DNA from 2 places in the Enterococcus sp. 2201sp1_2201st1_C11_2201SCRN_220225 genome. Region 2 is predicted to be linked to the other one. Evidence: riboswitches for the same ligand, from Rfam matches in the RefSeq annotation. Region 2 holds a riboswitch; the other holds the start of a gene.
The links. A riboswitch is a leader RNA that binds a small molecule or an ion and turns the genes downstream of it on or off. The one in region 2 is predicted to bind FMN.

Region 1: another riboswitch for FMN. It lies ahead of AB5754_RS05185 (ECF transporter S component); the one in region 2 lies ahead of ribD (bifunctional diaminohydroxyphosphoribosylaminopyrimidine deaminase/5-amino-6-(5-phosphoribosylamino)uracil reductase RibD).

Annotation. Positions count from the first base shown of each region.
Region 1 is NZ_JBCOJC010000013.1:6,751-22,714, forward strand. It holds gene xerD (site-specific tyrosine recombinase XerD) at 1-290, shown strand, start outside; gene AB5754_RS05170 (segregation/condensation protein A) at 306-1,070, shown strand; gene scpB (SMC-Scp complex subunit ScpB) at 1,054-1,686, shown strand; gene AB5754_RS05180 (pseudouridine synthase) at 1,686-2,402, shown strand; FMN riboswitch at 2,465-2,584, shown strand; gene AB5754_RS05185 (ECF transporter S component) at 2,733-3,329, shown strand; gene AB5754_RS05190 (M20 family metallopeptidase) at 3,565-4,908, shown strand; gene AB5754_RS05195 (ferredoxin) at 4,985-5,209, opposite strand; gene AB5754_RS05200 (helix-turn-helix domain-containing protein) at 5,238-6,248, shown strand; gene AB5754_RS05205 (ATP-dependent DNA helicase RecQ) at 6,239-7,621, shown strand; gene AB5754_RS05210 (SAG1386/EF1546 family surface-associated protein) at 7,706-8,374, shown strand; gene cmk ((d)CMP kinase) at 8,498-9,169, shown strand; gene rpsA (30S ribosomal protein S1) at 9,343-10,560, shown strand; gene der (ribosome biogenesis GTPase Der) at 10,705-12,015, shown strand; gene AB5754_RS05230 (HU family DNA-binding protein) at 12,346-12,621, shown strand; gene ilvD (dihydroxy-acid dehydratase) at 13,180-14,862, shown strand; gene ilvB (biosynthetic-type acetolactate synthase large subunit) at 14,899-15,964, shown strand, end outside.
Region 2 is NZ_JBCOJC010000021.1:26,000-41,963, forward strand. It holds gene AB5754_RS07305 (phenylacetate--CoA ligase family protein) at 1-1,018, opposite strand, end outside; gene AB5754_RS07310 (GNAT family N-acetyltransferase) at 1,022-2,443, opposite strand; gene AB5754_RS07315 (acyl-CoA reductase) at 2,522-4,978, opposite strand; gene AB5754_RS07320 (hypothetical protein) at 4,990-6,105, opposite strand; gene AB5754_RS07325 (ABC transporter ATP-binding protein) at 6,548-7,228, opposite strand; gene AB5754_RS07330 (ABC transporter permease) at 7,234-8,313, opposite strand; gene AB5754_RS07335 (DUF1456 family protein) at 8,659-9,165, opposite strand; gene ribE (6,7-dimethyl-8-ribityllumazine synthase) at 9,664-10,125, opposite strand; gene ribA (GTP cyclohydrolase II) at 10,176-11,354, opposite strand; gene AB5754_RS07350 (riboflavin synthase) at 11,347-11,964, opposite strand; gene ribD (bifunctional diaminohydroxyphosphoribosylaminopyrimidine deaminase/5-amino-6-(5-phosphoribosylamino)uracil reductase RibD) at 11,966-13,021, opposite strand; FMN riboswitch at 13,143-13,282, opposite strand; gene AB5754_RS07360 (hypothetical protein) at 13,379-14,584, opposite strand; gene AB5754_RS07365 (aldose 1-epimerase family protein) at 14,702-15,577, opposite strand; partial or broken gene AB5754_RS07370 (UxaA family hydrolase) at 15,596-15,964, opposite strand, start outside.

The sequences.
Region 1 (15,964 bases), on a different contig from region 2:
ATCATCCAGAAGAAGATCATCTTTTTGTCAATCATCACGGGACGGGGCTTTCTCGTCAGGGGATTTGGAAAAATCTAAAAGAAATTGTGAGAGAAGCGGGGATTCACAAAACGGTTACGCCCCATACTTTACGTCATAGTTTTGCCACCCATCTCTTGGAAAATGGCGCAGACTTACGTACAGTACAAGAACTGCTGGGTCATGCGGATATTTCCACCACTCAGATTTATACCCACATTACTAAAAAAAGAATGACCGATGTCTACAAAGAATACTTCCCTCGGGCCTAGGAAAGGAGCCAAGTTTTGAGCGAAATTAAGATAAAATTGGATGTCTTTGAAGGACCACTAGACCTGTTGTTGCATCTGATTAAAACATTGGAAATCGATATTTACGATATTCCCATAGCCCAAGTTACTGACCAGTACATGGGCTATATTCATGCGATGAAAACTTTGGAGCTAGAATTAGCCGGAGAATACTTAGTAATGGCGGCCACGTTAATGGCAATTAAGTCACAAATGCTTTTACCAAAACAAGAATTAGAGCCAGAAGACGAAGAAATCTATGAAGAAGACCCTCGAGATGCTCTGGTGAATCAGCTCTTGGAATACCGTAAGTACAAATACGCAGCAGAATTACTTTCGGAAAAAGCCGAAGAACGCAGTCAGTATTTCACCAAAGAACCGATGGACGTGGATGATTTCAAAGAAGAAGATCGTAGTTTACCGAAAAACCAAATTACCACTGTAGACTTGTTTTTGGCTTTTCATAAAATGTTGGAGAAGAAAAAGAAACGGCAAATTATTGAAACTACCATTAGTAGTGACGAAAATTCCATTGAAGATCGAATGGATGAAATCAAGCGTGGAATTGCCCATTTGTCCGCTCATGAAGGTCGTAGTTTAACATCTTTTATGGAAAGTTATAGTAAGACTGAAATCGTCACTACTTTTATGGCTATGTTAGAGCTGATGAAAAACAGAGAAATTCGCGTGGTGCAAGAAGATAATTACGGTGAAATTTTGTTATATGGTATGAAAGAGGGAGAATATGAACAAGAGCAGTGAACTGGAGGCCTTGCTATTTGTAGTGGGGGATGAAGGAATTGGCTTAGAAGAGTTAAGCTATTTGCTGAATCTACCTACAGAAGCGGTTTATCAATTGATTCAAGAGCTACAAGGCCGGTATCAAGTAAGTGAACAAACGGCTTTAAATATTTTAGAAGTAGGCAATCACTTTGTTTTGACGACTAAGCGAGAATTTGCCCCTCTATTAAAAAAATATGCCCAATCTCCATTGGCTAATCGTCTGTCTCAAGCAGCCTTGGAGACGTTGGCCATTATTGCATACAAACAGCCTATTACCCGGATGGAAGTGGATGAAATTCGGGGAGTTCAGTCCTCTGGCTCGGTACAAAAATTAGCCGCTCGTCAGTTAATTGAAGAAAAAGGTCGAGTGGAAGGGCCAGGTCGCGCGATTTTATATGGGACGACAAGTCACTTTATGAATTACTTTGGCTTAAAAGACTTGGCGGAATTACCTGATATTCAGTCCATGGAAAGTGAATTAGAAGAAGAATTACCCCTGGACTTGTTTTTTGACCGCTACCAAGAGGAAGTATCAGAAATGGTTGAAGCCACTGAAATTGACTTATCAAGTCAAGAAAGAGATGAGGAACAATAATGGAAAGATTACAAAAAGTGATTGCCCATGCTGGCATTGCATCCCGGCGAAAAGCGGAAGAATATATTTTAGCTGGGCGAGTAAAAGTCAATGGGGATGTGACGACTGAACTAGGAGTTAAGGTTTCAGCGAAGGATCTAGTGGAAGTGGACAATGTGCCCATTTACCAAGAAGAACCAGTACATTATCTTTTTTATAAACCTCGAGGCGTGATTTCTGCAGTCAGTGATGACAAGGGTCGTAAAGTGGTGACGGATTATTTCCCACAAATTTCAGAACGGATTTATCCAGTGGGGCGCTTAGATTATGATACTTCAGGATTGTTGTTATTAACGAATGATGGCGCTTTTGCCCAACGTTTAACCCATCCAAAACACGAGGTGGACAAACGCTATGTGGCCAAGGTCAAAGGAGTAGCCAATCAAAAAAATCTCTATCCCTTAACCAAGGGAATGAAAATTGAAGGCTACAAACTGACTCCAGCCCGCTATGAAATCATTTCAGTGGATGCCAAAGCCGAAACTAGTGTGGTTGCTTTAACCATTCACGAAGGGCGCAATCATCAAGTGAAAAATATGTTTAAAGCAGTGGGATTGCCAGTGCAGAAGCTGAAACGAGAAGGCTATGGTGAGTTGACTTTAGGCAATTTACGGCCAGGAGAATCCCGGAAACTTTCCAAACACGAAGTAAGTCAATTGTTGCAACAATCTAAATAACGAAACCAAAAGCTTGCAAAGGTTTACGAAAACTGTATAATAAGCTTGTAAACTAAATAAAGGTTCGTCTTCAGGGGCAGGGTGTGATTCCCGACCGGTGGTATAGTCCACGACCCACTTTTCAGTGGTTGAATCGGTGTAATTCCGATACCGACAGTATAGTCTGGATAAAGAAGATAGGGCTTATTTGCGTGTCTTTCACCAGATAACTCTACTCTGCTTTCCCCTGGGAAGCAGAGTTTTTTGTTTTTGGTAAAGCTGGCAAAGAGGTTCGTTTGAAGATGAATCCTTCACTATTAGGCAAAATGCCAAAAAGGAGAGGATTTCAACATGAAGAACACCAAGGTACAAAAAATGATTGCAGTCGCAATGTTTGCGGCAATGGCGGTAGTGCTCCAGTATGTAGCGTTTCCCGTAATTCCAGCTTTTAGCTTTTTGAAAGTGGATTTTAGTGATACGCCTGTGATGCTGAGCATGTTTTTATATGGTCCAGTAGCCGGGATTGCCACCGCTTTTATCCGTTCGGCATTGCATTTATTCACTACGGGCCTTGAGCCTACCAACATCGTGGGGGATGTAACCAGCTTTTTAGCTAGTACTATTTTCACTTTGCCAATGTATTATTTCTTTAATAAAGGCATGAACAAACGTAAAAATAAAGTTCTAGGAGTAGTTACCGGGATTGCTGCATTGACGATTTTTATGAGTGTGGCTAACTATTTTGTGATTACACCCTTGTATCTAAGCTTTTACGGCGTCACTGCAGACCAATTTTTAGGCACGTCTATGGCGCAATACATTGCCATTGGAATCATTCCGTTTAACTTGATTAAAGGGATTATTGTCAGCGGAGTATTTTTAGCAATTTATTTGAAGCTTTACCCATGGTTGGTAAAAAAGCAACACCGTGAAGCACAAGGATTATAAAGGATTATTCAAAAAAGCAGCTTCGGTTGAACCGAGGCTGCTTTTTTCTTTTGAAATGGGGCGTGTTAAAAAACAGGCAAGAAAAATTGACTAAGCTATCTCAAGGATTGGACTAGAGAGATTTCCAAGAAGGCGTTAGGGTTAATTTCCAAATCAAAACTAGACAAACGGCTTTTTCTCGGCTACCATAATTGCAGTGAGAAAAACCGGCTATTTTTAAATTGGAGGAACAAACATGGCTTTTATTACAAAGGAACATCAAGAAAAAGCAGTAATGGCATTGGCAGATTTAATTGCCATTCCCTCAGTATTAGATGAAGCAGATGCTAAAGCGGGACAGCCTTTTGGTGAGAACTGCTTAAAAGCGTTAGAACACACATTAGCGTTGTGCGAATCTTTGGGATTTACCACTTATCAAGATCCAGAGGGTTACTACGGTTATGCAGAAGTCGGTGAAGGAGAAGAACTTTTTGGGATTTTGTGCCACTTGGATGTGGTACCGGCTGTGGGACAAAGTGGTTGGGAATCAGAACCTTTCACTCCAATAATCACCGATGAAGTGATTATCGGCCGAGGCGCACAAGACGATAAAGGACCAACCGTTGCGGCTTTATATGGTGTAAAAGCTTTAATGGATGCAAAAGTGACTTTTAAGCAACGAGTACGCTTTATTTTTGGAACGGATGAAGAGAATCTTTGGCGCTGTATCAATCGTTACAATGAAAAAGAAGAGATGATTACCGCAGGCTTTGCACCGGATTCCAAATTTCCATTAATCTTTGCGGAAAAAGGATTATTGCAAGTTTACTTTGAAGGTGTTGGCAGTAATGAATTGTCAATTGAGGCGGGGGGATCATTAAATGTGGTGCCTGATCACGCCCTTTATTCTGGAGATAAAGTAGAGGCTGTGGCTACAGAACTTCTGAAACTTGGTTATTCTTTTGAAAAAGTTGACGACTGCATTACGGTACAAGGAAAGAGTGTTCACTCTAAACTAGCACCAGAAGGAATGAATGCCATTACCCGCTTAGCTGAAGCTTTGGTAAATACCAACTCCTTTACCAATTCAGTGTTAGACGTGGCAGGTAAAGTGATTAAGACAGATGCCACCGGAGAAAGTTTAGTAGGCTTGTTCCAAGATGAGGTTTCTGGTGTCATGACTTTAAATGTGGCCAAAATGGAAATCACACCGACGAGAAGCCGTTTAGGGTTAGATATCCGCTATCCGGTGACCTTGGAAAAAGAAACATTGGTGGCAGCTTTAAAAGATGCTGCCGCAAAATACGGTCTAACTTATCACGAACACGATTATTTAGCACCACTATATGTTCCAATTGAAAGTGATTTGATTCAAACTTTATTGTCTACTTATCGCCAGCTGACTGGAGATATGACGGAGCCCTTTGTCAATGGAGGGGCTACCTTTGCCCGGGCTATGAATAACTGCGTGGCGTTTGGGGCCATGTTTGGCGATACTCCAGACTATGTACATCAAGCTAATGAACAATGGTCTTTGGCAAGTTTTTATCAAGTGATGGAAATCTATGGGGAAACAGTGTATCGCATTTGTTGTGAGTAAAAGCCAAAAACGGCTGAATCATTTAAGGTTCAGCCGTAAGCTATGATAAAGATTTACGTATTTGCTAAAAAGAGGGTTAATCCTCTAGCTTTTCAATGAGGATTGCTCGAACAGGGCATTTGCCGGCCGCTTTTTTTAAGGCGGCCAATTCTGTTTCACTGATGAATTGTTGGCGAGCTTCTGGTTCCTGTTTAAAAAGCAAGATTCCTTCTTCATCATAGTCAAAAATTGTGGGGGCATAAACTGCACACAGTCCGCAACTAATACATAATTCAGGTTTGATTTTCGCTAAAGATGTCATAATAAGACTCACTTTCGGAGGAATTAAGATGGATGAGTTTATTTTAGCCTTGTTTGCGCCAGGAGACAAGCTGAAGGCTACCACATTGTATCAACTGTTAATCGGGAAAAAAACGACTTCCGTATTGCTCTTTGGTTGTTTGCACGATTTATTGCCTTTTGTGGGCTTGTTTCCCAAAGTATCGCAACGAGACTTTGAGATTCAATTACAAAAATTAGTGCAAGAAGGACATTTAATTGATGTAAAAGAAGGTTTTTATCAGCGAGGACAGGGGATAGAACTTACAAAAGAAAAACAGCAAGTTTTGAATCATCTCAATCATTTTCGTTATGGGAAAAGTGAGGCTGCAGCGTGGCGCATGTTGCAATTTGTCATTCAAGTGGCTTCTAATTATCACAGACAGCCGACTTTTATCCCTTTAGAAACCGCTCCGATGTTTACAGAACCGGTGCGTCTTTTGATTCGTCAACAGCAAGAGCATTTACGAGAAATTTTGAAAGAAGAGTTGACCCAGCTTTTAGGTCAGCTGGATCAAGAGATAGCAAATAAACTAGCTCAAAGTTTTTCTGGTTGGCAGGTGGTAGGTAAGACAAGCTATCAATTATTGCCACCTTGGGCGAGTGATGCGCCTTGGAATTACTTAGTGCCGCTAGCTTGGCATCAGGCTTTTTTTCAGGAAGTAGAAAGAGAAACCAACCTAGTTTGTTACCAACTATTGGCACCATTTTTCTTATGGGATCGCAATCAAAGTAGCTTAAGTACTCAAGCACTTTTTGAAGCGGGCTTTTCCTTTGAAGAAGTCTGTCAAAAGCGACAGTTAAAACCTGGTACGATTAATGATCACTTGATTGAGTGGGCGTTACGAGATGATAAATTTATCTTTGCAGATTTTATTGCCCCTGCTTCAGAGAAACTTTTAGCAAATAAACCTGGGGATCCTTTGACTTGGCGCTTTAAAGAAGTGGCTAGCTTAGAAGTGGATTTTTTGTCCTTTGCTTTGTATCAGATCAAGACAAAGGAGGAAAGAAAATGTTTTTAAAATTGGCGTTAAAACAATATTTTGGTTTTGATGAGTTTCATCCGGGACAAGAAGCGGTAATTGAAAGTGTCCTATCCGGTCATGATACCCTGGGAATTTTGCCCACTGGTACGGGGAAGAGCTTGTGTTATCAATTGCCAGGCTACTTGGTAGAAGGTCTTGTAGTGGTAGTCTCACCTTTAATTGCTTTGATGGAAGATCAAGTCTCTTCTTTACAAGCAACCGGTGAAAAACGCTGCATTTCCTTGACGTCTCACGTTGAACCTAGGGATCGCTATGCAATTTTGCAACGTTTAAAACAATACAAATTTCTTTTTTTAAGTCCCGAAATGCTGCGAACACCAGTGGTTTTAAAAGCTTTAACTCAAGTAAAACTCGCCTTTTTAGTAGTAGATGAGGCTCATTGTGTCTCCCAATGGGGAATTGAGTTTCGACCAGAGTACCGTCTATTACCAGAAGTCAAAAAGCAGTTGAACAATCCCGTGACTTTGGCGTTAACGGCTACGGCCACTAAAAAAGTAGCAAAAGATATTGAAAACTTACTGTTAAACGACCAGTGCCAAATTTTTCGCCATTCATCTGATCGGCCTAACATCGCTTATTTTGTAGAGCAGCCGGAAGATAAAACCGTTTGGATTGACCATTACCTTCAACAGACCCAGGCCAGTGGGTTGATTTATTGTGCCACGAGACAATCAGTGGAAGATTTGTATCAGGCTCTCTCAGGTAAAATTCCTTGTGGGTATTATCATGGAGGCTTAAGTCAAGACCAGCGGCGGTTGTTACAACAGCAGTTTTTACAAGGGCAATTGCAAGTGTTGATTGCCACAAACGCCTTTGGAATGGGGATTAACAAACCAGACTTGCGTTTTGTGATTCATTATGACTTGCCGGATAGCCCGGAAAGCTATTTGCAAGAAAGCGGTCGAGCCGGCAGAGACGGGAAAGCGGCACAAGGGATTTTACTTTATCAAACAGGTGACGAAAGAGTCCAGCAGTTCTTTCAACAAAAGCTTTGGGAAGAACGCAGTGGATTGCAAGCTTTGCTAGAAGGAAAGGCCACCGCAAAGACTGATTTACAAGAAAAATGGCTAACTTTAATGGATGAGACGAATAATCAAGAGCTACTTACAGAACTGGCGGACAATGCCCTCAGTAAAGACCAGCGTTTAAATAGTATGCTGGATTATGTGAAGACAAAAGGCTGCCGCCGTCAGTTTCTTTTAGCTTATTTTGGCGAGGATGTCACAGAGACTCCTGAGGTTTGTTGTGATTTTCATGGAGCGCAATTGGCTTTTTTTAAAGGGGAAGAGAAAACCGAAAGTACAACTGCTGTTACCGCTTGGCAAGAGATATTGCTAAAATTATTTTAAGAAAAAGGCAGTCTTAGATTTTTCAAGACAGTCAAGATTCACCTATGGTATAATAGCCAACGAATGACAACAGGAGGTATTACAGTGAGTAAACGAGACGACTTCAACAACAATGAGAATCAAGAACCATGGGAACAACCAATTTATGACACAGAAGGGGACGACTTAGGTTCTCGGAGCCAACGTCGAGGCCAAAAAAATGGCAACAAAGTATTTTTGATTAGTCTAGTAGTACTACTGGTACTTTGTATTGGTTTGATTATGGGCTTTTATGCAGTAGTGACCCGGGATACAGACCGTGCCGCCGTATCTGAAAGCACCACCGAAACAACTTCTTCAATTGCTAGCTCTACAAAAGAATCTTCTACTGTAGAATCTACAAAGGAAAGTTCTTCAGAAAGTTCCTCTTCTAGTTCTTCCAGCGAAACGGTGCCAAGTTCCAGTGAAACCGTACCTAGCTCTAGTGAAGAAACACCTGCTGCCGACGATACGATGCAACAAGCCGATGGCACTACCACAAACGGCAATACGGACGCATATGGCAATACTGTAGCGGATGGTACTCAAACACAAAATGACCAAACTACCCAAGAAGCTTCAAAAGATGGGGACTACACGTTGGTTCAATCCGGTGAAGGCCCTAACCAAGTAGCAGCACGCACTGGGGTTTCCGTTGATACTATCTTTGCTTTAAATGGTTTGGATCCCAACAACTATATGTTGTATCCAGGTATGCAATTACGCATTCGTTAAGATTTGTTATTAGGATGAAACAGCTTTGAAGTGCTACTGTTTAGTAGTGCTTCAAATTTTTAGGGGCTTATTCGGGCCTCTTTCTTTATGTAGGGAAATCAGTTACAAAGAGGAGCTAGTTCAGTGAAAAAAATCAATATCGCCATTGACGGTCCAGCGTCATCGGGAAAAAGTACAGTGGCTAAAATCATCGCCAAAGATCTCGGTTATATTTATACAGATACTGGGGCCATGTATCGCAGTGTGACGTATCTTGCTTTAAAACACCAAGTGGCTTTTGATGATGAAGCAGGGTTGGTAGCTTTAATTGAAAACTACCCCATTACTTTTAGTCAAACTTCCAAGGGACAAGCAGTTTTTTGTGATGGTGAAGAAGTCACATCAGATATTCGAAACCATGATGTTACGAATAACGTTTCAGAAGTTGCTGCCCACGAAAAAGTTCGGGAACGCTTAGTAGCCCAACAACAAAAAATTGCCGCTGAAGGTGGCGTGGTTATGGACGGCCGAGACATTGGCACCAAAGTCTTGCCTAATGCCGAAGTGAAAATCTTTTTAGTTGCCAGTGTAGATGAGCGGGCGGAACGGCGCTACAAAGAAAACTTGAGCAAAGGATTAGCCACTGACTTGGCGACTTTAAAAGAAGAAATCAAACATCGGGATTATTTAGATTCTCATCGGGAAGTTTCGCCATTAAAACAAGCGAAAGATGCTCGATTAATCGATACTACTGGAATGTCCATTGAGGATGTGGTGGCTGCGATTGAAAAGATTGTGGAAGAGACGCTTGCCTAATCTTTTGAGTCTTTTTGAGAAGAAATTTAGGAGTTTTTAGCAAAAAATTGGATGAAAACGTGATTATTCAAAAGAATTGAGCGAAATCGCTTTATTTTTCTTTCAGTTTATTTTACACTTAAAGTTGTAGCTATGCATTTATTTAATATGTGTTGGTTAGGAGGACATGAGTCATGACAGAAATGAACAATCAAGTAGAAGGCAATCAATCAATGGCAGACGCATTGGAGAACTTCGGTGAGGTGAAAATCGGTGATGTGGTCAAAGGTGAAGTATTAGCCGTTGAAGACAAACAAGCCGTTGTAGGAATCGAAGGCGCCGGTGTTGAAGGGGTTGTTCCAGCCAAGGAACTTTCTACTTTGCCAGTGGAAGACATCAACGAAATTGTAAAGGTGGGGGATGTCTTAGAACTAGTTGTCATCTCATCTATCGGCAAAGACAAGGAAAACGGTAGTTACCTACTTTCCAAACGCCGTCTAGACGCGAAAAAAGTCTGGGCTGACATTGAACAAGATTTTAAAGATGGAAAAATCATCGAAGCCCCTGTTACCGATGTGGTCAAAGGTGGTTTGGTCGTTGACGTAGGTGTTCGTGGTTTTGTACCGGCATCTATGGTAGAAGATCATTTCGTTGCTGATTTTTCTAGCTATAAAGGCCAAACCTTGGCATTTAAAATTGTGGAAATCGAACCATCAGAAAACCGCTTGATCTTATCTCACAAAGCGATTGTGGAATCAGAAAAAGCTGGTAAAAAACAAGAATTATTGGCTTCTCTTCACGAAGGGGATGTTGTGGAAGGTGCCGTTGCTCGTTTGACTGACTTCGGAGCTTTCGTAGACCTTGGTGGCATCGATGGCTTAGTCCATGTATCTGAGATTTCTCACAGCCACATTGCCAAACCAAGTGATGCTTTAAAAGTTGGCGACCAAGTACAAGTTGCTGTTTTAAGTGTTGATCCTGATCGGGAACGGATTTCTCTATCGATTAAAGATACATTGCCTGGGCCTTGGGATCATATTGAAGAAAAAGCAGCACAAGGCACTGTTTTAGACGGTGTAGTGAAACGTCTGACAAGCTTTGGTGCTTTTGTGGAAGTCTTCCCAGGAGTTGAAGGGTTGGTACACATTTCCCAAATCTCTCACAAACACATCGCGACTCCTCATGAAGTGTTAGCAGAAGGAAATCAAGTTCAAGTAAAAGTCTTGGAAGTCAATCCTGAAGAACACCGTATTGCCTTAAGCATTAAAGCATTGGAAGAAAAACCAGCTGATGCGAAAGAAGAAGTGGAAGAAGTTGAAGAGTATGTCTTACCTGAAGAAACGACTGGTTTCTCCATGGGGGATATCTTGGGAGCTGCTTTAAAAGACAACGACGATAATGAAGAAGCGTAAGCGAAATTGAGTGAGAACCCTTTGCAGCTTGAAGACTGCAAAGGGTTTTTTAACTTGCAACTTGATGATAGATTGGGTAAACTAACGTAGGTCGGAATGTATTAGGTAAATAAAGAAAGCAGCGAAGAAAGGTAGGAGAGCGCAATGGCAAATCCAACAATTGCAATCGTCGGGCGTCCCAATGTGGGCAAGTCCACGATTTTTAACCGGATCGCCGGAGAACGCATCTCTATCGTAGAAGATACTCCGGGGGTAACCCGAGATCGGATTTATGCGACAGGAGAATGGTTAGGACGGGAGTTTTCCGTCATTGATACCGGGGGAATCGATCTTGGGGATGAACCCTTTATGGATCAAATCAAGCATCAAGCAGAAATCGCAATTGATGAAGCAGATGTAATTATTTTAGTGACCAGTGCTAGAGAAGGGGTCACTGACGCGGATGAACTGGTGGCGCGAATTTTGTACAAGAGCAATAAACCAGTGATTTTAGCCGTGAACAAAGTAGACAATCCCGAAATGCGAGCCGATATTTATGAGTTTTATGCACTAGGTCTGGGAGATCCATTCCCGGTTTCGGGTAGTCACGGTTTAGGAATCGGTGATATCTTAGATGAAGCAGTAAAAAATTTCACTACAGAAATTGAAGAAGAAGACGACAGCATCATCAAGTTCTCATTAATTGGACGACCAAATGTAGGCAAATCTTCTTTGATTAATGCTTTATTAGGAGAAGAACGAGTTATCGTTTCTGATGTGGAAGGTACTACCAGAGACGCCATTGATACTCATTTTGTAGCGGAAAATGGTCAAGAGTTTACTATGATTGACACTGCGGGGATGCGTAAACGAGGTAAAGTCTACGAAAACACCGAAAAATATAGTGTTATGCGGGCAATGCGGGCAATCGAACGCTCTGATGTCATTTTAATGGTACTAAACGCCCACGAAGGGATTCGGGAACAAGATAAAAAAGTCGCCGGCTATGCTCATGAAGCTGGTAAAGGGATCATTATTTTGGTGAATAAATGGGACTTGGTGGCAAAAGAAACCAATACGTTACGGGACTTTGAGGAAGAAATCAGAGATGAGTTCCAATATTTGGATTATGCACCGATTTTATTTGTTTCTGCAGTGACCAAACAACGATTAAACAAGTTACCTGCACTAATCGAAGAAGTCAGCATGAATCAAAATATGCGGGTGCCTTCTGCCTTGTTAAATGACGTAATTATGGATGCAGTCGCCATTAATCCTACACCAACGGACAAAGGCAAACGGTTGAAAATTTTCTATGCCACACAAGTTGCGGTAAAACCACCAACATTTGTAATCTTCGTCAATGAAGAAGAATTGATGCACTTTTCTTATGCACGCTTTTTGGAAAATCAAATTCGCAATGCCTTCACCTTTGAAGGGACGCCGATTCGGATTATTCCTCGGCGACGAAAATAGGCTTGTAGAGATGGAAGATTTCCATCTCTTTTTTTGAACTTTATGCTTGACAGAACAAGGTTTTCGTGAACTTTTTTGCGGATTTTTGAAGTCAAAAATGACTTTCTTAAGGTAGATTTTTGACTATTTTGGACAAAATTGTAAAAAAGTGGGAAATACGCGAAAAAAAAGCCGGAGAATCGGTGTTATCCTTGATATTACAGCATTCTTGTGATAACGTATTAACAGAATATTGATGGGAATCAATATTTGGCGAGGAAGTTTGGACCACTCAAATTTCCTTACTTGATGTTTCTACATCAAACCACGTGTTGAGGAGGTGAATCATTCATGGCAAATAAAGCAGAATTGATCGAACAAGTTGCAAAAGCGACTGACTTGACTAAGAAAGACGCAACAGCAGCTGTTGAAGCAGTCTTTTCAACCATCCAAGAAGCTTTAGCTAACGGTGAAAAAGTTCAATTGATCGGTTTCGGTAACTTCGAAGTACGCTCTCGTGCAGAACGTAAAGGACGTAACCCACAAACTGGCGAAGAAATTCAAATTCCTGCAAGCAAAATTCCTGCATTCAAACCAGGGAAAGCGTTGAAGGATGCTGTTAAATAAGACAGTTTTGCGAACCTCTGAGAAATCAGAGGTTCTTTTTTATAAACAAGGGAATGTTTAGTAACGAAAAATAAAAAAGCTGAGGACTTCTTTTGGAAAAGGAGTCTTTTTTGCATTAGAGTTTTTTGACCATTTATTAGCAGGAACAGCGTACTTACTTAGAGAATTAAGTGGTCTAAACACACCATAAATTAATTTATCTCATTATAATTTCATTTAAAAAGAATTCATGCTATACTTTTAAGTAACAGGAATGGTTTAAAACGATTTGTGTAAAAATAAAAAAAATTCAGAAAATTTGTTGACTTTGCTTACAATTAAAGATATAGTAAAAAAAACATTCTTTTAGAAATCTTGACGAAAGGGGCGATTGAAATGCAAATGAATCAAAAACAGCAAGAAATCGTCATTTTAGTCATTTACCAGAGGACTTGAAACGTAGGGAAACCTGATCGTTTGAGTCCTGTTTGCGTTACGAATGGGATTCTGTCAAGCATCCCATTCTCTAATATGGGATGCTTTTTTATACGCAAAAATGCTGGAGGGGGAGTTAGATAGATGCGAAGTGATCAGATTAAAAAGGGAATTGATGCGGCGCCGGCAAGAAGCTTACTGTATGCCACGGGACAAGTAAAAAATATTCAGGACATGAATAAGCCCTTTATTGCGATTTGTAATTCTTACATTGATATTGTCCCGGGACATGTGCACTTACGGGAATTAGCGGATGTAGCCAAAGAAGCAATCCGGGAAGCTGGGGGGATTCCTTTCGAGTTCAATACCATTGGGGTAGATGACGGGATTGCCATGGGGCACATTGGCATGCGCTATTCGTTGCCAAGTCGGGAATTAATCGCCGATGCAGCCGAAACGGTGATTAACGCTCATTGGTTTGATGGGGTCTTATACTTACCAAACTGTGACAAGATTACTCCAGGGATGATTATGGCAGCGGTACGCACCAATGTTCCAGCGGCCTTTGTCTCCGGAGGGCCGATGAAAGCAGGGGTAGATCCACGGGGGCATCAGACTACCTTATCTTCCATGTTTGAAGCGGTGGGAGCATATAAAGAAGGACAGATGTCTGAGGTAGATTTTCAATTTATGGAAGAAAATGCTTGTCCAACTTGTGGTTCTTGTGCCGGTATGTTTACAGCCAACTCCATGAATTGTCTTTTGGAAATTTTAGGATTAGCTCTACCGGGCAACGGAACGGTGCTAGCAGTTTCTGAGGAACGGCGAGAATTGGTAAAACAAACAGCCAACCATTTAATGGAGCTTGTGAAAAAAGATATTAAGCCGCGAGATATTGTTACCAAAGAAGCCATTGATGATGCTTTTGCATTGGATATGGCGATGGGGGGCTCCACGAATACTGTCTTGCACACCTTGGCTATTGCCAATGAAGCAGAAATTGAGTACCAGCTAGAAGAAGTCAACGAGATTGCCAAGCGCGTACCGTATTTATCAAAAATCGCACCGTCTTCTGCTTATTCTATGCACGATGTTCATGAAGCTGGCGGGGTTTCGGCCATTATCAATGAACTGGTTTCCATTGAAGGAGCAATTCATCCAGACCGAATGACGGTAACAGGTAAAACCATTCGAGAAAATGTAGCCACAGCCAAAATTAAAAATCCTGAAGTTATTCATCCTAAAGAAACCCCCTATAGTCCAGTGGGAGGGCTGTCCATTCTCTACGGTAATTTAGCGCCAAAAGGTGGGGTCATCAAAGTCGGGGGCGTTGATCCAAGTGTGAAGCATTTTACAGGAAAAGCGATTTGTTTTGATTCTCATGATGAAGCAGTAGCGGCCATTGATGACCATCGTGTGCAAGCAGGACATGTGGTGGTGATTCGTTATGAAGGGCCAAAAGGAGGCCCGGGAATGCCGGAAATGCTGGCTCCAACTTCTAGTATTGTAGGACGCGGTTTGGGAAAAGACGTAGCACTCATTACCGATGGTCGTTTTTCCGGAGCAACTCGAGGAATCGCCATTGGTCACATTTCTCCGGAAGCTGCGGCGGGAGGGCCATTAGCTTTGGTGCAAGATGGGGATGAGATCACCATTGATTTAATCAATCGTCGTTTGAATGTGAATTTAACTGAAACAGAGATGGCTCAGCGAAAAGAACATTTGCCGAAATTTACATCGAAAGTGAAAAAAGGTTGGTTGGCACGCTATTCCGCATTGGTGACTTCCGCTCATACCGGGGGGATTATGCGGTTGCCAGAAGAATAGCAGTTTGAGGTCTTTGGTTTTAAAAGGAGGGAGCGTATGTCCATTTTGGGAGAAACAATTAAGGAGCAGAAAACGGGTGCTCACCTGTTGTTAAAAGGACTGTTGGAACAAAATGTAGAACTGATTTTTGGCTATCCGGGAGGGGCGGTTTTACCTCTCTATGATGCGTTGTACGATGCGGACATTCCTAATATTTTAACTCGCCATGAACAAGGGGCAGTTCATGCAGCTCAAGGCTATGCCAAGGCTACAGGAAAACCGGGAGTAGTGGTGGTGACCAGTGGACCGGGAGCCACCAATGCAGTAACGGGGATTGCCGATGCGAATTCGGATTCTGTGCCATTAGTCGTCTTCACGGGGCAAGTAACCACTGACGGAATCGGCAAGGATGCATTTCAAGAAGCAGATATTTTAGGCATAACCGTGCCTATTACCAAAACCAGTTATCAAGTGCGGGATGTGAATGAATTACCTAAAATTATCCAAGAAGCTTTTCATATTGCAGTAACAGGACGGCCTGGGCCTGTGGTGATTGACTTGCCAAAGGATATGACGGTTTGTGAAGGAACACTGTGTCCGACACCTAAACTGCATATTCCTAGCTACCAACCGAATACTACGCCTTCGATTTTACAGGTGCAGCGACTGTTAAAAGTCTTAGGTGATAGTCGCAAGCCGGTGCTTTTAATCGGTGGGGGTGTAATCAGTGCCAAAGCAGAACAAGAAGCTCGCGCCTTTGCGGAACGCTATCAAATTCCGGTAGTAAGTACTTTGCTAGGATTAGGGGTAATGCCCACTACTCATCCATTGTTTTTAGGAATGGGCGGCATGCATGGCTCATATAGCGCCAATCTAGCCCTGATGGAATGTGATTTGTTAATCAGTTTAGGGGCTCGTTTTGACGATCGCTTGGCAACTTCACCAGCAGATTTTGCCAAAGAAGCGATTATTGCCCACGTGGATATTGATCCAGCTGAAATTGGTAAAATTATTCAAACGGATATTCCCATTGTAGCTGATGTGAAGGAGTGTCTGGAAAAACTTTTGGAACTAGAAACTCAACAGCCAGATACCGCTCAATGGCTCGCTCTTTGTCAAGAAC
Region 2 (15,964 bases):
GCTCCTCGTGGGTGATAACAAATTGATAATTTTGACATTGAATATCGGCTTTTTCTAAGGCTCGTTGGAAATGTTCCATTTTAAAAGTCGCATACCCTACCCGCACGCCTTCTTCACTGCGACCTAACAGTTGAAACTTCCGATGGTGGATGCCTTCAGGTTCCGTATACTGAGCTCGATCACCTGCAGGATAACGAATAATCGGCATTAACAACCGATACAAGGAAGTAATGTACACTTTCCCAGGGCGATACGCTTCTGTAATGACTTCTCCTGTATCTTCATCCAAAAGTTCCAGCTTACAAACATTTTCAAAGACTCGATGTTCATTTAATTCACAACTCGTATCAAAAAAGCCGATAATCCCTCCATCATTGGAAGCGTAGGCTATGGAACGAAAATCAACATTGGGTAGAAAGTGACGAATTTCCGCCATTTGGTCTTCAAATAAAGGTTCTCCTGCATAATAAATGGCCGTAATAAAAGAATAATCATAATTTTGTTTCCGTGCGTAAGCGACCACTTTCATAATCATCGAAGGCAATCCGGCAATAACATTAATCTGATTGTCTAAAATCAAATCTGCAACCACCTCAATAGCCACTTGCCCTGAGACGTCAAACTGCTGCACTTTCACTGGCGATAAACGAAACAAACTATAACTATACAAAAAACTCGCATACATATTGCCACTATAAAACAAATTCACTACCCGATCCCCGTATTGCAAACCAGATTGCGGCATCATAAAGGCAGTAGATTCACACATGGTTTGCCATTCTTCTTCAGCATAATAAGTCAACTTTGGCTTTCCGGTGGTACCGCCACTGCGAAAAACATGACCGTCTTTTGGCGCATAGGTCAATACTTGGCGGGGATTTTTCCAGAAAGTTCCTTGATCCACGAAAGGAAGCTGAGAAAAATCCAGTTCTTCTGGTAAATCACGGTAAAGTTCTTGGTAAAAAGGAGAATGTTTTCTCGCATAGTCAATGAGATAAGATAAAGGATAACTTTTCATAATTCACTCCTCGATTTCTTTTAGAATGGCCGTAACAAGTTCTGTATAAGGGGCTTCTGTGACGATACCTTCACAGCTCGGAAGCGCGGTAATGACTTTTTGCATCATCAATAAATCCCCTGTCACACCTCCAGGAATCACACCGGTAAAGAAATAGCCTAATTCTTTTAATAAACGATACCCTTCCTGACAGCCTGTTTTTTCCAAAGGCAATAAGGCTTCTACAACTTCTATTTTTCTAGCGGTGAAGTCTCGATCAATTTCTTTAATAATGGTCGCAAAGTCTTTGCCGATAACTTCCACCGTGATTCCCCCAGATTGAGTCAAACAATCACTGTCACTGCGTACACAGCTAGTCTCATTTAGACTTTTACTTTCTTCCAGAACAAATTGATAGTCTTTTCCTAGTTTTTGGTAAGTCTGTTCAATCAGCGGTTGTAATTCAACAGGGGCGTAAAGAGTTGCCGTTTTTTCTTGAAATAAAAGCACACTACAAGCCACTGAAAGGCGTTTTCCATGATTGTATTCACTTTCTACTTTGTCAAATAAGTGATCAAAGGCCACCGCGGTAGGTACAAAGCCTAATTTTGTAGCCACATGTTGAGTCGCTGTGTGGTACAAGACTGGCTTGGTTAATAACGCCGAATAACCTAATTTTTGAGCTTGCTCCACACCATGGGCCATCATCATGGAAAAGACCCCATAGCGCCGAAAGTTATGGCGCACAACCACACTTGCTAATTCTGGCAGCCCAGGATGATTTCGAGAAAACATCAACGCATAGTGCCCGGCCACTTCGCCGTGCTCATTTAGAACTAAGTAAGAACGAATTTCACCGGACTCAATGGTTTCCTTTAACAAGGGAGGCTGATAGAATTTTTCAAAAGAATAAGAATAGCCATATTCATCCCAGATACATAACTCTGCTTGTAGAATTTCTTGTTCACTGGTCACCTCTATAATGTGAAAGTTCAAATCTTTAGGCTTATTTTCAGAAAAGGTTCGCTCTCTAATTTCCACTCGGGGAATATTCATGCGAATAATGGTTTTTTGTCCCGCCAAACCTAAGAATTCCGTACCGATAAAATCCACCATTTGGCGAATCTGGTCATAACTTTTGTCGCTTAGTTTAGGATTGTAGACCAGCTCCCCAATTTTTGCTGCCACAGACCAGTAAGGAGTCCCTCTGTCTTGAAGACTAAATTCAAACTCTTTTTCGTTACAAGCTAATTCCATGGTAAGATAGCCTCGCTTTTCAAAGGCATTTTTCAAGCGGCGCAAAATAAGCTCTTCTGCTACCAATACCAGATTATTGACTTTTTCATGGGGTAATCCCAAAGCTTTTGCAGTTTTTCCAATCAAATCTAATGTAGCCGGCAAATAGCGTTCATGATTAATAAAAGACAGGTTGACTAACTGAATCATCGACTCTCTTCCTTTCTGGTAAGTTTCAGACTATTTAAAATTTCAGCAAATAATTCACATAGTCTAGGGACATTTTTCTTAACACGTCTTAGTCCCGCTTAAAGTACTAGCCACCCGCAAATCCACCACTCGCCGCATTTTGCCACTGGAGCTAATTTGATACTCCTGTAGTTGCTGGGTCACGATTCCTAGTTGATATTGGAGAGTTTCTTTAATTTCTGGATACTCCCTCTTCAAGGTAGCCTCCAAATCAGGAAAATATTCTTCAGCTACAATCAACAGTCGTTCTTTGTCGTGATAATAATCAATCACCAATTGTAAAAAATCATGGTAATCATAGTGCTCAGCCAAAATCTGTTGAAACTTTTGGTAGCTCACTAGATTAGTCGCAAATTTAAAGCTATCGCCAAAACGTCCTTGTAATTCGAATTTTGGTGTTTGCCGACCACAAGGACAAGGTTCCACTACGAAACGCCCTAAATCACCAAGCTCATACCGCTTGATTCTGGTAGCTTCCCCGTTGACTGGTGTTAGTACTATGCGCCCCGTTTCGCCCATAGGTACCGGCTCATCTTGATCCAAAGCCAAAATTTCTAAATATTTAGTAGGATGCAAATGATGCTCTCCATTTTTACAGTATTCACACACATAGCCGATGGTACCAATTTCATTGCAGCCATAAGTCAAAGAGTGAATGGTAATCCCAAACTCTTTTTCTAACTGTTGCTGTAAAGCGGGCTCAAACTGCTCCCCACCGTAAAAAACTTTTTCAAGTTTAGCCGCTTTCAACTGCTCGCCAGCCTCTGTAAAGAGCTTGATTAAATAAGTAGGCATTCCAATTAGAACATTTACCTTATGAGCTTTGATTTCTTTAGCCACAAACTGCAAATCTGGTGCCGCTTGCATCGGCAATTGCGTGGCACCAACCCTTGTTACCGCTTCGTACATACTGATAAAACCACCGTAGAGCTCCCCACCATAAAAAAGATTCATCACACGATCATCGGCTCTCATCCCTGCTGAAATCATAGCGTGGGCCGTGGACCGATACGTTTCAGCAGCATCTGGATAAGTATGATAAGCATATACAGACTGACCACTGCTCCCGCCACTTTTTATGATTAATTGGCCATTTGCTGTGGGGGATTCTTGTTTGCCAAACGCCTCTTTGTGTAGCACTGGCGTATTGACTTTCATAGGTTGAGGAGGTTTCATTTCTGCTAATAAAGCTAGTCCCTTTGGCAAACTCTGATTAGACAGACTGACTTTTTTTACGTAATGGGCCAAGGCATAGCCACCATCATGGGGTTCCCCTGTATACCCCATTAACATCTGACCTGGATTCGTAATCTTAGTCACTCCAGCAGCGTATAACTTGCTGCTGATTTCAGCGATTTCACTTTGTCCACAGCTCAGTCCTACCGTTTGCAAATAATGACGAAAACCTCGTAAATTGCTAATAATGTCCTGGCGATTCATTGGTTTGACAATAAGGGTGCGATAAAGGGGACTTGCTTCTAAGTTGGCATCAAATTTTACGAATAAACGATAATCCGCTCCTTCAAGTACGTTTTGGTCTCCCATAATTTCTGCTAGTTTGGCAACTTCCACTTGGGTGGTGAGTTCTGCTTGCTCGGCAATGGACAACTTGCCTTGGGGATAATTGGGAGAAACTCCCTCAAAAATTGCCGCTAGTTCCTTTGAAAAAGCCATTAATTCTTTTCTATCTGCGGTCTCAAAATAGACCACTTGTGGTGCCGAACAAGCCTGTTGCTCGTTAAGACAAACCTCTTTGGCTAATGCTTGCATCGCTTCAGTATTTCTCCCAGCCGGTGTAAAATATGCAAAACTAATCCGATGCCCCCAACTCACTACTTCAACACCTACAGGAGCTAATTTTTTCACCCCTGAGACTGCCTTTTCTGAACCCCAAACCGCAATCTTATCGCAACAGGCAAAGATTTCTCCCAATAAAGTTTGCTCTGCTGAAGGGATAGGAAAAAGATAAATACGACTGGCCAATAAAGGCTCAATCTCAAGCAATGCTTGGCAAAGTAACAAGGGAATTTCGTAATTGTCCACGGACGTCTTGACTAAATTAATGTTCCCGGTAATCAAGCCTTCCACTAGGCTCAAAAAACCAATTAATGGATCATTGCTACTGGTCACATGCCCTAGAACTCCTACTGGCAACCATCCCTCTAAAATTTTTTGCTCTTCATTGATGTGCTCAATTTCCCCTGGAATACCGCCAAGTTCTCGCTGAATTTTTTTCATCAATGCTTCTTGATTTAAAATTCCCACCGCTTCTTGAATGGTTTCTTGAATTTGTTCTTCAGCCAATCCTTGTCTTGTCAGAGCTTCTGTTAAAAACAATGGATCTTCCACAAGACGTTGCCCTAATTGATCCAAAGCTTGTAAAACAGTGCGGATGGGTAACTCTTGATTTAAATCTACTTGGACTTGTTCATTTAATTTTGCCATGAACTCTGGCAGTTGTGCTCTTCTTTGTAGTTTTCCCCGATATAACCACATGACATTTCCCCCTACCCTTTCAATAATTCACTGGCTGTGATGGCACAACTTTTCGCCTGGGACGTTCCGGCTCGACCTAGAATTTTCATAAAAGGCGCAGAAATCCCACAACCACATTCAGCACCAGCATGTTTGGAAACCAAATCTCCCATTAATACAGAAACCGCGGGTACACTGCGTAAATGCGGCGTAATAAAATTGGCAAAACCCGGCTGGCCATCCGCTACTGACTCCAACGTCTTCACATCCCGCACAATTAAACGGGAATAAACAGGAATATGGAATTGATGATGACTGCACTCAAAATACGGCACGGAATGCTCGGTGGAGCCGTAGCCATCCCGACAATTTTTCTCAGAAAAGCCAAGCATTTCTTCCACCAATTGATACAATGCTTCTTTACTGATTTGTTGCTCGCCATAACCTTTCCAGCCGCCCCCTAACATGGTCATCGAATCTGGGTGTAACGTTAAAGGCGGCATTTTTAACGCTTTCATTTGTTTTAAAGTAAAGTATAAAAAAGAAGGAAAACCAAAGATTCGTATCGGTAGTCCTTGTTTTTCATAGCGTTTCAGACAGTCAATCGTACCAAAAAAATCAAATTCATGTTCCTGACCGTTGTACCGTAAAGCAAAAAAAGTATCATGAACTGGCGCATACTGTAATAAGCCTTGATCCGTTTTAGAGGTTCCTAGTTCATTTTCTCCTACAGGTTCATAGGTATAGAGCAAATAGTTCGTCTGTTCCTCGGATAAAAAGTCGTGATAGCCAAACTGTTGCTTCACCATGGCTTGACCATAGTCCCAACTATCTTGATCAAAAAACATCTGGCTCTTTTGACCACTAGTTCCCGAACTGGTGGCGCGCTGGGCGATTTGTTCTTCTGGCACAGATAGCGAAACATAGTATTTGAAAAAATTGGCGTGCATAAAAGGAATCTTCGCTAAATCAGCCTCTGTTTGTAGCTGATCAGAGCTAAATCCTTTTGCATCCAGTAGCTTTTGATAAAAATCATTCTGTTGCCCATGCCAATTAACCACATCTCTCATGGCTTCTAAAAAGTCCTCACTAGTTTGCTCTTGGTCATAGATATCACTAGCTTCCAATAATCGCCTTCTTGCCTCCACTGACAGCCCTTCTTTCTTATTGTTTTATAATTTAATAGTAACACAATAAGAATATGATGTGCAAAAAGTAGAAAGTATAATAAAATCAATTCCTACAAAAAAATTTAACGAGCCGATTGATTCAATTTTTCTAGTTAGATATTTCCATAATTCTCTTTATTATCAATGGTTAATTCATAAAAACTAGAATTCTGATTTCTTTCTATCAACCTAATTGAAGGTTATATCATAACTGGATTATCCATTTCCAAACAAAGCATAACTTTAATAATTCTTTCATTTTATGTGTAGCTATTACTAAAACTAAGCGCTAGCCTCAAAAGATTACATGATGCCCCACTCTTTCGCTCAGTTTTTTTAGACAACAAAAAAGAGTAGATTTCTCTACTCCAAAAAGATTAGCTCTAAAAAAACACTTTTTAAAAAATTTTTATCATTTTCCTCAAGACATTTCTTCTGGCACCAAAAGTCCATCTTCCATTCTAAAAATCCGGTCACTCCATTGGGTCATCCGGGGATCATGGGTAACCATAATCGTTGCCTTTTGATTTTCGTGGGCCTCTTTGGCTAGTAATTTGACCACGTCATAGGCATGATCCGTATCCAGTGAAGCTGTGGGTTCATCGGCCAAAATCAAACTTGGATCATTGTAAAGAGCCCGGCCAATCGCCACTCGTTGTCGTTCTCCACCGGAAAGATCACGGGGATACTTGTCTTTTAAATCTAAAATATCCAAGGAAGTCAACAATTGGGTGACCCGCTCTTTATTAAGAGCTTCCTTTTTCACTTTATCCACTAAATAAAATTGTTCCTCGATTTTCAAATAAGGAATCAAATTTGAACTTTGCAAAATAAAGCCGATTTCTTTAAAACGTAGCTTACTGCGCTTTTTTTCTGAGAGACTGGTAAAATCATGACCATTGATAAAAATCTGGCCACTGGTAGGATTTTGTAGGCCTCCTGCAATGGTCAAAAAAGTACTCTTCCCCGAACCAGAAGGCCCGATGATGGAGACAAATTCTCCCGGTGCAACGCTAAAGTCAATGTCTTTTAGGGCAGTAACTTCAGTATGCCCACTCCCGAAAACTTTTTTTATCTGACGCATGTCCAATGCTTTTTCCACTTTTCTCATCCTCCAATCGCCGTAATCGGGTCAACCTTCGTCACTGTTCGAATCGAAAAGAGTCCGCCGAGAATCGCTACCACTAATAAGATGACACTATACAGTCCCCACTGTTGTGGCACAACTAAAAACGGCATGGCATCCGGTAAAATCAAACTAGTTCCCAGCGCTAACAAAATCGCTACCGCAACACCAATAATTCCTACCAAAAAAGATTGCGCAATGATGGATTTTGCGATAAAGCCATTGGAAATTCCTTGGGCTTTCATCACTCCAAAAATTGGGGCTTTTTGCATGGTAATGACGTACATAAAAATCCCCACCACCGCAGCTACAATCACAAATAGGAAGTAAATCATTCCATTTAAAGTCAGATTTTGAGCGGCATAACCAGGAATCGCTTCGATGAAATCCGCGGTTTTTATCGCTTCCAAAGTTTCGCTAGCTGCATCAGCATTATCTACCTTTGCCGCACCTTTCACTACCACCGCATTGATTGGTTCTTGCGTCGCCTCAGCAAATTCTTGCCCACCATATTTCAGACTAGTAAACGTCTCTAATGACGTATAAATCACTGGTGATACTAAATAATAAGTAGCTGGAAAAATTCCCGTAATCGTCAAAGGTTCCGCATATTTCCCAATCGTGACTTGATCACCGATTTCATAGCCACTATCCGCCAAATTTTGTGAGATGATAATCTCATTTTTAGCAGAAAAACTCTTGCCACTGGTCACTTGGGGCAAAATAAACGCATCTTTTTCCGTTGCAAATAGATTGATGTCTTCTTTTGCCTGTTCTTTTTTAATCGCTCCACTGAAGATTCCAACTGGCGCTTTCTCACTCGCCGTAACCCGCTCTAAATCTTCTTGGGTTAGTTGAGAAGCATTTAAGCTTTGATTGGCATCCGAGGCTAAAACCACTTCATCTGCCTGCCAATTGACAATCCCTTGATCAAATTCATGAGCCAGTCCCGTCGCCAAGCCTGAAAGCAAAAAGACCACATAAGACACCAACACCATAATGCCGATGATTAAACTATACCGTAATTTGGCATAACGCATTTCTTTACGGGCTAAGAACATCTCTTTCCATCCTCCTTAGATTGCATTCCTTATTTCTCGAAATCTATCCTATTTCTGTGCAAAGAACAGTATACGATTATTTATGACGACTTGTCACTTTATCTGTTTTGCAAAAGTACTCTTAAAAAATGCAAGGAAAACAAAAACCGCAAATCTCATTAAATGTAGATTCGCGGTTTTTCAACTTTTAGTATCATTTTAAGTTAGGCGCTAAGATTAGCGTTAGCCTTCTTTTCTATAAAGATTGCCTCTTTTAACAGGCCTTCCTTTAAGTAACGCCCTCTTTTTTCCTTTGATCTCCCTGCGAATCTCGATGATTCTGGCAGATAGTTAGCCTAAGCCTAGCTATTTTCTTCTATTATAAATACCCAAGCCTTTGAGAAAATTACGCATGTATTTATCCCCACAAGGTTTAAAATTTCGTTGCCCTTCTTTTCTCAAAAAAGCCCCGATTTCTCCTTTTGATGGATATAACTCAACCTCGGCAAAAATAGCTAAAATATCTTCTGTAGTCATGGAAAGAGCGATTTTTAGCTTTTTTAGTAACACATTATTGATGTGTTTGATTTCTTTGCTCTGTTGCACTGCCGTTTCTGTCGGTTTATCTTTTTGTGGTCCTCTGGCTAGAAGAATTAGGCCATTTAAAAAAGCATCAAACATTTGATTATTGATGGCTTTTTCATACACATTGCGTTTTTCATCGTCTTCATGCTTGTCTTGCACTTTGGTCAGTACCGCCCGCGCCTCGTCTTTCGTCAGGGGTACACCTCCTAGCTCAAAGGCTTTGATTAAATCGCTATCCTTCAAGTCGATGGCATAACGCAAGCGCAATAATCGATCATTATTATTCATTTCTTCCTCCAAGTTGATTTGTTTTGGTATTCTCCAACACTAAATTTTTTATCCTATAACACTCATCAAAGTTTCGAGATAGTTTATTTTCTTTTGCTTAAAAATACAACTGAGAAAAAAGGCATTGACCAATTCGTTTTCACTGGTACTTCTGCCGAATGACTACTAAAATACGAGCGACGTGCTTCATTTTTTTCAATATGGGTGTTTTGCCAGAAGATCGCCAATATAATTACTTCCTTTATCATACACTCCTTTAACTTCTACTCGTAAGCTATTATATGGTGAATTATGTAGATTGCCTACTAAAATATCTGTATTTACAGTTTTGAATCACCTTTTCGCCAATAAACCCGCAATCCTACGAACATAAACGAAGGATTGCGGGTCATCGTGATAATATATTTGAAAAATTTGTGACTATGAGCGTTTCTTATTAATTCACAAACGACTTAAACTCTCACTATGAAAAACTTGCCTAGCCCCAACTGTGACGCTTTAAATCAGACGATTCAACGAAATCATTTCAATCAACCCTTGGGCCGTTTCCGATCCTTTGTTTCCGGCTTTCGTTCCAGCTCTTTCAATGGCCTGTTCGATAGTTTCCGTAGTTAACACACCAAACATCACCGGAATATCTGAATTTAAGCCGATTTGGGCCACTCCTTTGGCCACTTCATTGCTCACCAGTTCATAATGGGTGGTAGCCCCGCGAATTACCGCACCGAGAGTAATCACTCCGTCGTATTTACCCGTCTGAACTAATTTCTTTGTAATAAATGGAATTTCAAATGCTCCCGGAACCCAGTAAACATCGATATCCACTTCATTCACGCCGTGACGCAATAAATTGTCCTTGGCGCCACTTAAAAGTTTTGCCGTAATAAACTCATTAAAACGAGCAATTACGATGCCTACCTTGATTCCTTTTTCTGAAAATGTGCCTTCAAATTGTGTCATTGTCTATTCCTCCTAAAATTGTTTTTTAATAGAAAATCTAAAATACTTTACTAAACCGTCAATAAATGATGAAATTTTTCTTTTTTGGTTTTCAAATAGTTTTGGTTTTCTTTAAACGGGGTTGTTTCTAATGGCACGCGTTCCACCACTTCAATCCCCATTTTTTCTAATTCTTGGATTTTGTCAGGATTATTGGTCATGAGTCGAACTTGCTTTATCTGCATCGCTTGCAACATTTCAACGGCAAAGTGATACTCCCGTTCATCGGCATGAAAGCCTAATTCCAAATTGGCTTCTACGGTGTCCCGACCCTTTTCTTGTAATTGATAAGCCCGCAATTTATTTTTCAGCCCGATTCCCCGCCCTTCTTGTCGCAAGTAAAGAATCGCACCGGCACCTTCTGCTTCAATCATTTTCATCGCTTGATGCAGTTGTTCCCCACAATCACAACGATGAGAGCCAAAAACATCTCCGGTTAGACATTCGGAATGAATCCGCACTAGGAGTGGTTGTTCAGAATTTTGGATATCTCCTTTTGACAAAAGCAAGTGTTCCCGCTGTTCTTGATCTTCAAATAGGGAGAGTTGAAAGTCCCCATAGGCTGTTGGTAATGCCACGGTCAATTGCCCTTTTGCGGACAAATACGTTGCCAATTCTTCAATGGTAATAAAAGGTAACTGCCATTTATTTGCTAGTTCTTCCAATTGGGGGCGTCGCGCCATAGTGCCATCTTCATTGAGGATTTCACAAATATAGGCCGCTTCGCTTTGATTGGCGAGTTTGGCTAAATCCAAAGCTGCTTCCGTATGGCCTCTTCTTATCAACACACCTCCGGATTTCCCAATCAATGGAAAAATGTGTCCCGGACGATGAAACTCATCGGCCTCGCTTTGTGGATTGGCCAAAGCTTGAATCGTTTTGGCTCGTTCAAAAGCAGAAATCCCGGTAGTCGTACTCCGATGATCCACACTCACCGTAAAGGCTGTCCCAAAACTATCGGTATTTTGTTCCACCATTTCAGAAAGTGCCAGACGTTGGGCAATCCTTTGGGAAATTGGGGCACAAATCAATCCTCGAGCAAATTTCGTCATGAAATTCACGGTTTCACTAGTTGCCAAGTTGGCGATACCGATTAAATCTCCTTCTGCTTCCCTGTTCTCATCATCTGCCACAATCACCAATCCACCGTTTTGTAATTGTTTAATTGCAGTTTCAATTCTTTCACTCATATGCCATTTCCTTTCTGATTTCCTGTTGTCCTTGGGCTTTGAGATATTTACCAATTAAATCCGTCTCAATATTCACTCGTTCTCCCCGGTTCAACTTTCCTAAATTCGTCTGATCTTTAGAATGAGGAATCAATCCCACTGAAAAGCGTTGTTGTGAAACTGCCGTCACCGTCAAGCTTACCCCATTAATCGCAATGGAACCTTGAGGAATAATTTCACCTTGGAGCGTTTTGGGGTAATCAAAGGTTAATAACAAGGCATTTTCTAGGACTCGTTTGTCTACCAGCCGGGTGGTACAGTCCACATGCCCTGCCACCAGATGTCCTTCCAAGCGACCGTTAAACTGCAATGCCCGTTCCAAATTCACAAGGTCGTTGATTTTGGCTGTGGCAAAGGTCGTTCGTTGATAGGTTTCCGGCATGATATCCACCGTGAAATGGGTTTGTTCTTTTTTCACTGCAGTCAAGCAAACTCCATTAATAGCCATACTGTCGCCAATGGCATAATCCGCTACTAGCGATTCGGAAGCCTGGCAAGTTAACAAAATCGTCTTGCCTTGATGATGAATCTGTTTAATTCGTCCTTGTTCTTGGATTAATCCTGTAAACATCCTATCTTCTCCTCCCAACGATGCGGAGGTTTCCGTCAATGGTTTCAACTGTTAAGTCACTAAGATTTGTAACAGATTCTACTAGCCGTTGACTGGAAAAACTCGAGGTGCTATTTCCGCCAATCACTTTAGACGCTACATAAGTTATCAGTTCATCCCACAGCCCACTGGCCAAGAACGCATCATGGATTTGTGCGCCTCCTTCAACGTAAACAGATTGAATCCCTCGCCGAGTTAACTCACCGATTACCAGTTCAATAGTTACCTCAGGAAATGAAAGGACCTCCACCCACTTGGGCATTTTGGCAACGGGCTTTCTTTCCGTAAAGATTAATATCTGTCCTTTGTCCTCTTGAAAGAGTCTTAGTTCTGGGTATTCCAAAGTCTGTCCTTTGCGATCAAGAATGATTCGTAGCGGTGGAAATAAGACATCTTTCGTCGTGCCCAAAGTGGGATTATCAATTAACAAAGTTTGACTGCCCACTAGTATAGCTTGATAATCACCCCGTTCCTCATGAACTCTTTGTGATACTTCCTCATTGGTTAAAGAGGTACGTTGACCAGCTAAAGCAATTTTGCCATCTAAGGAAATTGCTTGTTTCAAAGTAATGTAAGGCCTTTGATGTTCATAAAAGAAATTGTAAAAGGGATTTAGTTGGCGTACTTTTTCAGTCATCACACCACTGATAACTTCTATCCCTTGTTCTTCTAAAAACTGTTTTCCTTTTCTTGCCACCAATGGATTTGGGTCTAATTGCCCAATCACCACTCGTTTAATGCCACTATCTAAAATGGTCTTTGTACAAGGTGGCTGTTTCCCATAATGATGACAAGGTTCCAAGGTCACATAAATGGTTGAATTGAATAATTTTTCGGGAGTATTACATGATTGAATAGCATTCATTTCTGCGTGGGGCTGGCCATAAGCTAAGTGACTTCCCACGGCAATTACTTGATTTTCTGAGACGATTACGGCCCCGACTAAAGGGTTCGTAAAGGTTTTTCCCGCCCCTTTCAGTGCTTCCTGAATGGCAAGTCTCATATAGGTTTCATGCATTCATCTTCCTCCTTTCCAAATGAAAAAGGCCTCGTGCAATTCATCACACGAGGCCTTAAATAGGCAAACTCAAAGAAACTACGACAAAAAAAGCTGACACTTCTCCTATCCTTTTCGATAAGTTTTTCTTCTCCCATCCAGACTTTAACTGTCGGTTCCAGATTCACACTGGATCAACCGCAAATACTTATGCGGGTCACGGACTTCAAGGTATGCCTTGTCACCGTCGGTCGGGAATTACACCCTGCCCCGAAGATTCTTATTCAATTCAGTAAAACCTTACTACTCTTTTGGAAATTCGTCAATGAGATTTTATGCTTTCTCTATTCACCTTTTTTCAAAAGTAAAGCCATTTATCTATTCTTCCTCTAAACCAGTCAATAATTCTTGTTTGATTTCAAATAGATAGTTCATTGCCTGTCGTTGATTTTCTTGGCTGCCTTCTACCGTACAGACTAAATTTAACTGTTGTTTAAAAGTATTGAAGCAAACTTGATACCCGGGAGTTTTGCGAAAAGATCCTGACATAAAAGCATCCACTACTTGAGCATCTTCAAAATTTAGCCGTTTTTCATCAATTGTCATCATATTCGTATAAGAAATTTTGCGAGGATGGTACGTTTGTTTTAAGGCCGCCCGGATCTCATCTAAGCTTTGAGCTGAATCAGACAATAATGGCTGAATTGACTCAATAAACTCACGATTGCGTTTAAGTAAAGCCATCTCTTCATGAACTTTTGCAACCGATTGCCAAAAGGGTTCGTGGTGAGTAAGAGAAACAATCGGATTGTAGCGTGCCGTATAGTTACCAATCCGCAAACCTTTGTCCTCAGCCAAAAACTGCCGTGTATCAGTGGGACAAGCTAGCTGAATTTCTGAATGTGTCGGATTGTATTTAGCCAAAAAGCGCATATAACCTGCCAATAGACTATCGTTTAGCGAAAAGCCTCGTTGCTTTCCGTAGGCTTTCAGCTTAGCCAATTCTTCGACTGAAAGCGTGATTCGATTGGCCATTTTATATGTTTTTTCTCCTTGATTACTGGCAAAAGGGAGATTCAAAGGCTCGGATGAATCGGACCGACTGACTGAGGAGGTCTTTTGTTTAAAAGAACGGTACACATCCATGATTTCCCACTGGTTTTCTCCTAATTCGCTAGCCTCAGCCCCATTATATAAAGCAATTAGTGCATAGAGTAGTTGTTTAAAACCCGAAGCATCTGAAAAAATATGACTACCCATCATTATCAATTCGCCAGTATCTCCTTGCTGGCGTAAATAGATTTTTACTTGTGGCTGGTGTAGAAAATCAAGTTTTGTATCATAAATATTACCTTTGCCATCTATGACTTGTAGAATTTTTTCGGTGACTAGATAAAAACAGTTTTCAGTAAAATCATAGCCACAAGCAATTTGAGGAAGAATCTCGATTAGTTTTTCAATCGCTTCTTCTAGTCGTTTTACTTGAGGCAGTTGCGTTAATTTCAATTGGATTAAAACTGAGGGATACACCCGTTTGAAACCTAACGTATGAATCAAACTGCTTTTCTGAGCAGGATAGTTCATTCTTTACATCTCCTTATTACCAAAATCAGGAACCAAATGTCTAACTTACACATTTGATTCCTGCATTTTTAAAGAACTACTGATTGTTTGTGATTTTAGCTTGTGATTAAATTATGCTTATTCAAAGGTTAGCGTACAAGTTAAGGATTGTTCACTCTTTGGTGCAAGGTGTGCGTTTCCTTCTTTGTGACTGATTTCTTGGCTTTGATCAATGACATCTGGCAAGCCACAAAATGGTTCTAAACAGATGAAATCCAAGTCTTCGTCTTCTTTCGTCCACAAACAGAAATATGGAAAGCCATTTAATGCCATTTTTACTTGATGAGCGGACTTTTCGGAACGTAAAATCACTTGATCGATTTGATTGTTTAATATGATCAAGCCCGATTCAAAGATCTTTCTAGTTAGTGGCAATACTTTTGCCCCATTGTTAAATAAATGTTTCTTCCCTGAACGATACGGATAGGGATTTTTTTTGATTTCAAATTGTTCTAAAGTCGCCTCCGAGGTTTCAAACAAAATTTGATACTCTTCAAAACTTCCCTCATCGTCTATCGGTACATTGAAAGCGGGATGGAAACCAAATGAATAGGACAGTTCTTGTTCATCCAAGTTTTTAACGGTAAAGGTATGTCGCAATTGCTGATCGACCAGTTCAAAAGTTACTTGAAGCTCAAAATGGAAAGGATAGCTTTTGAACGTCTCCTCATTATCTCGCAAACGTAAAATGAGTTTGTTTGAATACTGCTGGGCAACCTCAAAAAGATAATCACTGGCAAATCCATGTTGCTGCATAGGGTAAGTCTTTCCCTCAATCAGGTAGCTGTCTTGGGTGGAGCGTCCAATAGCAGGAAACAACAATGGCGCATGTTTTGGCCACTGGCTTCCATTCCAGATGTAATCAAATTGCGCTTGCTTATTTACGACACGGGTCAACTGGGCCCCTTTTTGATCAATTTCAACAACTAAAAAATCATTTTCAATTCGAAGCATTTCTACACCTTCTCATTTTTATAGTGTTACACCGTTTTTGAAAATAGCGATTTCTCTAAAATTATTCATTTCATTCCGGGTTTCTTCCCCACTAGCCACGGCGATAATTTTATCGATAAAATCATTTAGCACTTGTTCTTTGTCTTCATTCAATAAGCGACCAGCGTTAAAGTCCATCCAGTGGGTTTTCTTATTAAAAATCTCATTATTAGTAGCAACTTTCATAGTCGGAACATAAGAACCAAAAGGCGTACCGCGACCGGTTGTAAAGAGCACCAATTGGCAATCGGCAGAAGCTAGATTACTTGCGGCAACCAAGTCATTCCCTGGTCCTTCCAACAAACTCAAGCCTTGTTTTTTGATTTTTTCACCGTATTTCAGTACATC